Regions from separate parts of the Streptomyces solicamelliae genome, predicted to be linked through region 1. Evidence: predicted binding sites of a transcription regulator. Region 1 holds the regulator's gene; each other region holds the start of a gene.
What was found. The regulator HrcA, encoded in region 1, represses chaperone genes, less so after heat shock. The targets are predictions, from matches to a motif close to TTNGCACTCNGNNNNNCNGAGTGCNAA.
Positions count from the first base shown of each region.

Region 2: groES (co-chaperone GroES) is a predicted target of HrcA. The motif match lies at 2,114-2,140, and genes of this name have one in related genera.
Region 3: groL (chaperonin GroEL) is a predicted target of HrcA. The motif match lies at 1,909-1,935, and genes of this name have one in related genera.

Region 1 covers NZ_CP160404.1:2,242,369-2,245,641, reverse strand. The annotation lists gene ABZO31_RS10430 (MBL fold metallo-hydrolase) at 94-819, opposite strand; gene hrcA (heat-inducible transcriptional repressor HrcA) at 993-2,009, shown strand; gene dnaJ (molecular chaperone DnaJ) at 2,010-3,149, shown strand.
Region 2 covers NZ_CP160404.1:4,264,622-4,267,894, reverse strand. The annotation lists gene groL (chaperonin GroEL) at 1-1,587, opposite strand, end outside; gene groES (co-chaperone GroES) at 1,706-2,014, opposite strand; gene ABZO31_RS20000 (hypothetical protein) at 2,172-2,375, opposite strand; gene ABZO31_RS19995 (polysaccharide deacetylase family protein) at 2,372-3,273, opposite strand, start outside.
Region 3 covers NZ_CP160404.1:3,241,726-3,244,998, forward strand. The annotation lists gene ABZO31_RS14920 (hypothetical protein) at 1-64, shown strand, start outside; gene groL (chaperonin GroEL) at 157-1,779, opposite strand; gene ABZO31_RS14930 (cold-shock protein) at 2,157-2,360, opposite strand; gene ABZO31_RS14935 (MoaD/ThiS family protein) at 2,776-3,051, opposite strand; gene thrC (threonine synthase) at 3,082-3,273, opposite strand, start outside.

The DNA.
Region 1 (3,273 bases):
GGTGGGTCTGCCGGGGGGTCCGGGGGTCGTCCCCCGGGAAGGCGCAGTCAAGGGGGTGTCAGGTCCGGGTCGTAGGCGCGCACTTGGGGGACGTTAGGGCACGTCGACGCGTCGTGCCAGTTCATCGCGCTGTGCCCGCACGAACGCCGCGTCCACCACCGCGCCGTGTCCCGGGACGTAGTGCGCGTCCTCCCCGCCCAGGGCCAGCAGGCGGTCCAGGGCGGCGGGCCACTGCGACAGGACCGCGTCCGGGCCCGCCTGCGGCTCGCCCGACTCCTCGACCAGGTCGCCGCAGAACACCACCTCCCGCGCCCCCGGCACCAGCAGCACCAGGTCGTGGCCCGAGTGGGCGGGTCCCACGTTGGCCAGCAGGACCTGCCGGCCGCCCAGGTCCAGCGTCCACTCGCCGGACACCACGTGCTCCGGCGCCACCAGCACGTCCGCCGCCTCCGCCGCCTCGGCCGCGTCGAGCCCCTGCCGGACCGCGTCCGACCGCAGCGCCTCCCGCTCCCGGGCGTTCCGCAGCAGCGTGTCCGTGCCGACCGCCCCGTACACCTGGACCCCGGCGAACGCCGCCGTGCCGAGCACATGATCGAAGTGCGGGTGGCTGAGTGCGATGTGCGTCACTTTCCGGCCGGTCAGCGCCTCCGCCTGGGAGCGCAGCTCCGCGCCCTCCCGCAGCGAGGAACCCGTGTCGTACAGAAGAACCGCCCGATCGCCCAGAACGAGCCCCACAGTGGCGTCCCAGCCCGGCAGCCGCCGCCGTCCGACCCCGTCCGCGAGCCGCTCCCAGCCGTACTCTTCCCAAGCGATGTCCATACCGTGGTCCATACCGTGACGCTATCGGTCCGGGGTACCGCCTCCTTGCCAGGAGCGATGTCCGCCGCCGTACACTGGCCGGGGGATTCCTGGCACTCGGAGAGGGCGAGTGCCAAACACGGAGCAAACCGGAACGACCGGATCGACCCGAACGACAGCTGGAGGTGTGCGCCATGCTCAGCGAACGCAGACTCGAGGTGCTGCGCGCCATCGTCCAGGACTACGTCGGGACGGAGGAGCCGGTCGGCTCGAAGGCGCTCACCGAGCGGCACAACCTGGGCGTCTCCCCGGCCACCGTGCGCAACGACATGGCCGCGCTGGAGGAGGAGGGCTTCATCGCCCAGCCGCACACCAGCGCCGGGCGCATCCCCACCGACAAGGGCTACCGCCTGTTCGTCGACAAGCTGGCGTCCGTCAAGCCGCTGTCGACGCCCGAGCGGCGCGCGATCCACAGCTTCCTCGACAGCGCGGTCGACCTCGACGACGTCGTGGCCCGCACGGTCCGGCTGCTCGCGCAGCTGACCCGGCAGGTCGCGATCGTGCAGTACCCGTCGCTGACCCGTTCGACGGTGCGGCACGTGGAGCTGCTGTCGCTGTCGCCCGCCCGGCTGATGCTCGTGCTGATCACGGACACCGGCCGGGTCGAGCAGCGGATGATCGACTGCCCGGCGCCGTTCGGCGAGACCTCCCTCGCCGATCTGCGGGCCCGGCTGAACAGCCGGGTCGCCGGCAAGCGCTTCGCGGACGTCCCGCGCCTGGTGCAGGACCTCGCGGAGTCGTTCGAGGCGGAGGACCGCGGTACGGTCTCGGCCGTGCTCGCGACGCTCCTGGAGACCCTGGCGGAAGAGCACGAGGAACGGCTGATGATCGGCGGCACCGCCAATCTCACCCGCTTCGGGCACGACTTCCCGCTGGTGATCCGGCCGGTGCTGGAGGCTCTCGAGGAGCAGGTCGTGCTCCTCAAACTGCTCGGCGAGGCCAACGACTCGGGCATGACCGTACGGATCGGGCACGAGAACACCCATGAGGGGCTCACGTCCACATCCGTCGTCACGGTCGGCTACGGTTCGGGCGGCGAGGCCGTCGCAAAACTCGGCGTGGTCGGACCGACCCGCATGGACTACCCCGGAACGATGGGAGCGGTACGCGCAGTGGCACGTTACGTCGGACAGATCCTGGCGGAGTCGTAAGTGGCCACGGACTACTACGCCGTACTCGGCGTACGCCGCGACGCGTCCCAGGACGAGATCAAGAAGGCCTTCCGTCGCCTGGCGCGCGAGCTTCACCCGGACGTGAATCCGGACCCGAAGACGCAGGAGCGCTTCAAGGAGATCAACGCCGCCTACGAGGTTCTCTCGGACCCGCAGAAGAAGCAGGTCTACGACCTCGGCGGCGACCCGCTGTCCGCCTCGGGCGGCGGGGGCGGCGCCGGTGGCTTCGGCGCCGGAGGCTTCGGCAACTTCTCCGACATCATGGACGCGTTCTTCGGCACGGCCTCGCAGCGCGGGCCGCGGTCGCGGACCCGGCGCGGCCAGGACGCGATGATCCGGCTGGAGGTCGAGCTCAACGAGGCGGCCTTCGGCACGACGAAGGACATCCAGGTCGACACGGCGGTCGTGTGCACGACGTGTTCCGGAGAGGGCGCCGCGCCCGGCACCTCCGCGCAGACCTGTGACATGTGTCGCGGCCGCGGTGAGGTCTCGCAGGTCACCCGGTCCTTCCTGGGCCAGGTCATGACCTCGCGGCCGTGCCCGCAGTGCCAGGGCTTCGGGACCGTCGTCCCGACCCCGTGCCCGGAGTGCGCGGGCGACGGGCGGGTGCGTTCCCGCCGGACGCTCACGGTCAAGATCCCGGCCGGTGTCGACAACGGCACGCGGATCCAGCTCGCGGGCGAGGGCGAGGTCGGCCCCGGCGGCGGTCCCGCCGGCGACCTGTACGTGGAGATCCACGAGCTGCCGCACCCGACCTTCCAGCGGCGGGGCGACGACCTGCACTGCACGGTCACCATCCCGATGACGGCGGGAGCCCTCGGCACGAAGGTGCCGCTGGACACCCTCGACGGCCGCGAGGAGGTCGACATCCGCCCGGGTACGCAGTCCGGCCAGTCGATCCCGCTGCACGGCCGCGGCGTCACGCATCTGCGCGGCGGCGGCCGGGGCGACCTGATCGTCCACGTCGAGGTGCAGACCCCGTCGAAGCTGGACCCGGAGCAGGAGCGCCTGCTGCGCGAACTGGCCAAGCTGCGCGGCGAGGAACGGCCGACGGGGCAGTTCCAGCCGGGGCAGCAGGGGTTGTTCTCGCGGCTGAAGGACGCCTTCAACGGTCGGTAGGCGCCTCTGCCGGGGGTCCGGGGGTCGTCCCCGGGGAACGCAGTCGGCCGGGGCAGCAGGGGTTGTTCTCGCGATTGAAGGACGCCTTCAACGGTCGGTAGGTGTCGGAGTTCGTGTGTGACAG
Region 2 (3,273 bases), 2.0 Mb from region 1:
CGGCTCCTCTTCCTTCTTCTCGACGACCAGGGTCTCGGTCGTGAGCAGCAGGGAGGCGATGGAGGCGGCGTTCTCCAGGGCGGAACGGGTGACCTTCACCGGGTCGATGACGCCGGCCTTGACCAGGTCGCCGTACTCGCCGGTGGCGGCGTTGAAGCCGTTGCCCTTGTCGAGCTCCGCCACCTTCGAGGTGATGACGTAGCCCTCGAGGCCGGCGTTCTCGGCGATCCAGCGCAGCGGCTCGACGGCGGCGCGGCGGACGACCGCGACACCCGTGGCCTCGTCGCCGGTCTTGTCGAGGTTGCCCTCGAGGACCTTGACGGCGTGGACGAGCGCGGAGCCACCACCGGAGACGATGCCCTCCTCGACCGCGGCGCGGGTCGCGGAGATGGCGTCCTCCAGACGGTGCTTCTTCTCCTTCAGCTCCACCTCGGTGGCGGCGCCGACCTTGATCACGCACACGCCGCCGGCCAGCTTCGCGAGGCGCTCCTGGAGCTTCTCGCGGTCCCAGTCGGAGTCCGTGGTCTCGATCTCGGCCTTGATCTGGTTGACGCGGCCGACGACGTCCTCGGAGTTGCCGCCGCCGTCGACGATGGTGGTGTCGTCCTTGGTGACGGTGACCCGGCGGGCGGAGCCCAGCACGTCCAGACCGGCCTGGTCGAGCTTGAGGCCGACCTCCTCGGCGATGACGGTGGCACCGGTCAGGGTGGCCATGTCGCCGAGCATCGCCTTGCGGCGGTCGCCGAAGCCGGGGGCCTTGACGGCCACCGCGTTGAAGGTGCCGCGGATCTTGTTGACGACCAGGGTCGACAGGGCCTCGCCCTCGACGTCCTCGGCGATGATCAGCAGCGGCTTGGAGCCACCGGCCTGGATGATCTTCTCCAGGATCGGGAGCAGGTCCTGGATGGAGGCGATCTTGCCCTGGTGGATCAGGATGTACGGGTCGTCGAGGACGGCCTCCATACGCTCCTGGTCGGTCACCATGTACGGGGACAGGTAGCCCTTGTCGAAGGCCATGCCCTCGGTGAAGTCCAGCTCCAGACCGAAGGTGTTGGACTCCTCGACGGTGATGACACCGTCCTTGCCGACCTTGTCCATCGCCTCGGCGATGAGCTCGCCGACCTGCTGGTCCTGCGCGGAGAGCGCGGCGACGGCGGCGATGTCGGACTTGTCCTCGATCGGACGGGCGGTGGCGAGCAGCTCGTCGGAGACGGCCTTGACCGCGGCGTCGATGCCCTTCTTCAGGGCGGCCGGGGAGGCACCGGCGGCGACGTTGCGCAGACCCTCGCGGACCAGGGCCTGGGCGAGCACGGTGGCGGTGGTGGTGCCGTCACCCGCGATGTCGTTGGTCTTGGTCGCCACCTCCTTCACCAGCTGCGCGCCGAGGTTCTCGTACGGGTCCTCGATCTCGACCTCGCGGGCGATCGTGACACCGTCGTTGGTGATGGTGGGGGCGCCGAACTTCTTGTCGATGACGACGTTGCGGCCCTTGGGACCGATCGTCACCTTCACCGTGTCGGCAAGCTTGTTGACGCCGCGCTCAAGGGCGCGACGGGCGTCCTCGTCGAACTTCAGGATCTTCGCCATGGGAGCGGTTCAGCCCTCTCGGATTTCGTGGTGAAACGAACCACGCCCCTGGACGCCCGGTGCGGGGTCAGGGGCGTGGCTCAAAGCATCTGGCTCGGGAGCCGGCTGCTCGGGTGACTTACTTCTCGATGATCGCGAGCACGTCGCGAGCCGAGAGGACGAGGTACTCCTCGCCGTTGTACTTCACCTCGGTGCCGCCGTACTTGCTGTAGAGCACGACGTCGCCGACCTTCACGTCGAGCGGCAGGCGCTCGCCGTTCTCGAAGCGGCCCGGACCCACGGCGAGGACGGCGCCCTCCTGGGGCTTCTCCTTCGCGGTGTCCGGGATGACCAGGCCAGAGGCGGTGGTCTGCTCGGCGTCGAGCGGCTGGACCACGATGCGGTCCTCGAGCGGCTTGATGGCAACCTTGGAGCTGGTGGTCGTCACGATCCGACCTCCCCCTTCGGAGATCTCACGGGGTCTTCTGTCTGAGGTGGCGACCAGGTGGATCCGTCGTCGCGGGTGCCGGACCTGCCCGTCGCTGTGTTGGCACTCTCACGTGGGGAGTGCCAGAGCCGAGACTATGACTGCGATTAGCACTCGGTCAAGCGGAGTGCCAATTCACGACGGCGTGCCGCCCCCGCGGAGCGAGATCCGGAGCCGTGCCCGCCGCGTGCGCCGCATGTCTGACCGCCTTTCTGCCCAGACGTTCGATCGGGTCCACCGCGTCCCCGCAGGCCGCGCACCCCGGCGCGGCGAACAGCGCGCCGGCCGCCAGCAGTCCGGCGAGCAGCCGGCGCGCGCTCACACGTAGTCCTCGAGGCGGGCGACCGCGTAGCCCTTGTCCGTGACCGTCTTCATCACCCTGCGGATCATGTCCGGCATGGTGCCCTTCCAGTCCTCCTTGCCGCGGAAGTGCGTGAGGATGATGTCGCCGGGGTGCAGATCGCGGTCCCACTCGCGCCATTCCATCCGGTCCGGGAACGCCTCGGCGGCCCACAGCGGCACAGCCTTGACCCCGCAGGACTGCGCGGCGCGCAGGGTGTTCTCGTTGTAGTTGCCGTACGGCGGGCGGAACAGCGGCGGCCGCTTGCCGTAGTGCTTCTCGAGGGTGGCCTGCTGGTCGCAGATCTCGCGCTTCTGCTGCGCGTACGACAGGCCGGGCATGTAACGGTGGTTCAGGGTGTGGTTGTGCAGTGCGACGCCGGCGTCCTGCATCTTCCTGAAGTAGCCGTAGTCCTCCTTGACGAGGTAGTCGCTCAGGAAGGCGCTGTACGGGATCCGCAGCTCGGACATCATCCGCAGCAGCTCGGGGTCCTTCTCCGCGCCGTCGTCGATCGTCAGGAAGACGATCTTCTCCTTGGTGGGCACGGTGGTGAAGACCGGCGGCAGCCCCTCGCCGTCGGTCTCGAAGCCCTTGCGGGTGGTGATCTTCGGCTTGACCTTCGGCGGCGGGGGCGCGGGCAGCGGGGTCTTCGCGAGGCCCCACTTCTTCGCGGCGACGGCGCGGGCGGCCTGGGCCTTGCGGACCTTCTCGACGTACGCGGCGAGGGCGCCGGCCCCGCCCCGGTCCTCGGCCCGCGCCCCGGCCGCGGCCGCGGGCCTGCCGTGTGCCGGGTCGGCGGCGGGGCGCTTCCCGGCGGCGTCGGTGGCGGCCGGCCCGGAGCAGGCGGCGGCGAGCCCGCCGGCCAGGACGGCGGCGAGCG
Region 3 (3,273 bases), 1.0 Mb from region 1:
GTACATGGGTGACGCCACGCACTTCAACTCCACGGCGACGCCGGACGACGTCGACGTGCTGTGACGCGCGCCCGCTGAACACGCCGAAGGGCGGCACCCCCGGTGGGGGTGCCGCCCTTCGCGTACTGCTTCGGGAACGGCCGATCCGCGAGCGGATCAGAAGTCCATGTCACCGCCCGGCATGCCGCCCGGGGCGGCCGCGGCGGCCTTCTCCGGCTTGTCGGCGATGACGGCCTCGGTGGTGAGGAACAGCGCGGCGATGGAGGCCGCGTTCTGCAGCGCGGAGCGCGTGACCTTCGCCGGGTCGATGATGCCCTCGGCGATCATGTCGACGTACTCGCCGGTGGCGGCGTTCAGGCCGTGGCCGACGGGCAGGTTGCGCACCTTCTCCACGATGACGCCACCCTCGAGGCCGGCGTTCACGGAGATCTGCTTCAGCGGGGCCTCGAGCGCCAGCTTGACGGCGGCGGCACCGGTGGCCTCGTCACCGTCCAGCTCCAGCTTCTCGAAGACCTCGGAGGCCTGCAGCAGGGCGACGCCACCGCCGGCGACGATGCCCTCCTCGACGGCCGCCTTCGCGTTGCGAACGGCGTCCTCGATGCGGTGCTTGCGCTCCTTGAGCTCGACCTCGGTCGCGGCGCCGGCCTTGATGACGGCCACGCCGCCGGCCAGCTTCGCGAGGCGCTCCTGGAGCTTCTCGCGGTCGTAGTCCGAGTCCGAGTTCTCGATCTCGGCGCGGATCTGGTTCACGCGGCCCGCGACCTGCTCGCTGTCACCGGCACCGTCGACGATGGTGGTCTCGTCCTTGGTGATGACGACCTTGCGGGCGCGGCCCAGCAGGTCGACGCCGGCGTTCTCGAGCTTGAGGCCGACCTCCTCGGAGATGACCGTGCCGCCGGTGAGGATGGCGATGTCGTTCAGCATGGCCTTGCGGCGGTCGCCGAAGCCCGGCGCCTTGACGGCGACGGACTTGAAGGTGCCGCGGATCTTGTTGACGACCAGGGTCGACAGGGCCTCGCCCTCGACGTCCTCGGCGATGATCAGCAGCGGCTTGCCGGACTGCATGACCTTCTCGAGCAGCGGAAGGAGGTCCTTCACGTTGCCGATCTTGGAGTTGGCGATGAGGATGTACGGGTCCTCGAGCGAGGCCTCCATACGCTCCATGTCGGTGGCGAAGTACGCCGAGATGTAGCCCTTGTCGAAGCGCATACCCTCGGTGAGCTCCAGCTCCAGACCGAAGGTCTGGGACTCCTCGACGGTGATGACGCCTTCCTTGCCGACCTTGTCCATGGCCTCGGCGATGAGCTCGCCGATCTGGGTGTCGGCGGCGGAGATGGAGGCGGTGGAGGCGATCTGCTCCTTGGTCTCGACCTCCTTGGCCTGGTCGAGCAGCGCGCCGGAGACGGCCTCGACGGCCTTCTCGATACCGCGCTTCAGGGCCATCGGGTTGGCGCCGGCCGCCACGTTGCGCAGGCCCTCGCGGACGAGCGCCTGGGCGAGAACGGTCGCGGTGGTCGTACCGTCGCCGGCGACGTCGTCCGTCTTCTTGGCGACTTCCTTGACCAGCTCGGCGCCGATCTTCTCGTACGGGTCCTCGAGCTCGATCTCCTTGGCGATGGAGACACCATCGTTGGTGATCGTGGGGGCGCCCCACTTCTTCTCGAGGACGACGTTACGGCCCTTGGGGCCGAGGGTGACCTTGACGGCGTCAGCGAGCTGGTTCATGCCGCGCTCGAGACCGCGCCGGGCCTCCTCGTCGAACGCGATGATCTTGGCCATGTGAAGTGGTCCTCCCGGACATGGGGTGGATAACGCTCCAGGACCGCGCCGACGCCCGCGACGGACGGTCTGCGTGCCGTGCGGTTCCTTGCCCCGCCCGGCCTGCGGACCTCGTCTGCCCGATCCTCGTAAGCACTCTCACTGGGAGAGTGCTAACGCCAATGATTAGCACTCGACCCAGGAGAGTGCAAGGCCGTCCCGAAGGGACGTCGCACAAGGGGTGGTGGTCGGGTGACGGGTGGGCGCAAGCGTCTTCCGGGGATCGGGCACGCTGTCGCCGCCGTCCGGTACACGCGCCGGCACACGCGCGAGGGGCCCGCATCCAGGTGGATGCGGGCCCCTCGAACGAAGTGCGTCGGTGGCCGATCGCGCCGCAGTCAGACGGCGAGCTTGACCATGTCGGCCTGCGGGCCCTTCTGGCCCTGCGAGATCTCGAACTCGACCCGCTGCCCCTCCTCGAGGGTGCGGTAGCCGTCCATCTGAATCGCGCTGTAGTGGACGAAAACATCCGCACCACCGTCGACCGCGATGAAGCCGTAGCCCTTCTCCGCGTTGAACCACTTGACGGTGCCCTGAGCCATGCCTAACTCCCCTATTACTGGCCCTTGCGCGGATCCGCACTTCGCGAACCCGGGTCAGACCCTGCGCCGGAACGCGTCGACCGCGGCTGAATGTATCTGCCCAACTGCCCTCTGCAACAGGTCAATCGGACGAGAAATCTGAGCGAGCCGTAAAGGAGAATTGCGGAGATTTCCTTGATTTCCGGGGCAAATCAGGCCCGGAAAAGGGCGCAAAAAGTACACAATGCTCAGGTATTTTGGCTGCTTCTTGTCGCGTGCGGGCGCATTCTCATATGCGTCTGGCACGAGCAGCGGAGGGGACTTCCCCAACTCTACCGCGCTCAACCATGCAGAATTGCCCCCTCCGGTTCTTCACCAGAAGGGGCAATTCGGATACCGCGGGTAACTCGGCAGCCGCCGGCACTGCGCTCGACGGTCAGCCTCCGGCGACGGCCGGGATGATCGAGACGCCCGCACCGTCCGGCGTCGCCGTCTCCAGGCCCTGCTCGAAGCGGACGTCGTCGTCGTTGACGTACACGTTGACGAAGCGGCGAAGCTTGCCCTGGTCGTCGAGGACGCGGGCGGCGATGCCCGTGTGGTTCTTCTCCAGGTCGGCGATGACCTCACCCAGGGTGGTGCCCTCGGCCGGGACCTCGGACTGCCCGCCCGTGTAGGTGCGGAGGATGGTGGGGATGCGGACGTTGACGCTCATGGCTTCTCCCTTGTCGTCGCTTCAGTCGGCTCAGTGGGCCAGGCCGGCGTCGCGGAACGCGTCCAGGCTCGGGCGGATGACGGCGGTGGCCTGAGAGGTCTCGGCGACCGCGTCGAGGGTCTTGAGGCCGTCGCCGGTGTTGAGGACCACCGTCGTCAGCGTGGGGTCGAGGACGCCGGCCTCGACGAGCTTCTTCGTCACGCCGACGGTCACGCCGCCCGC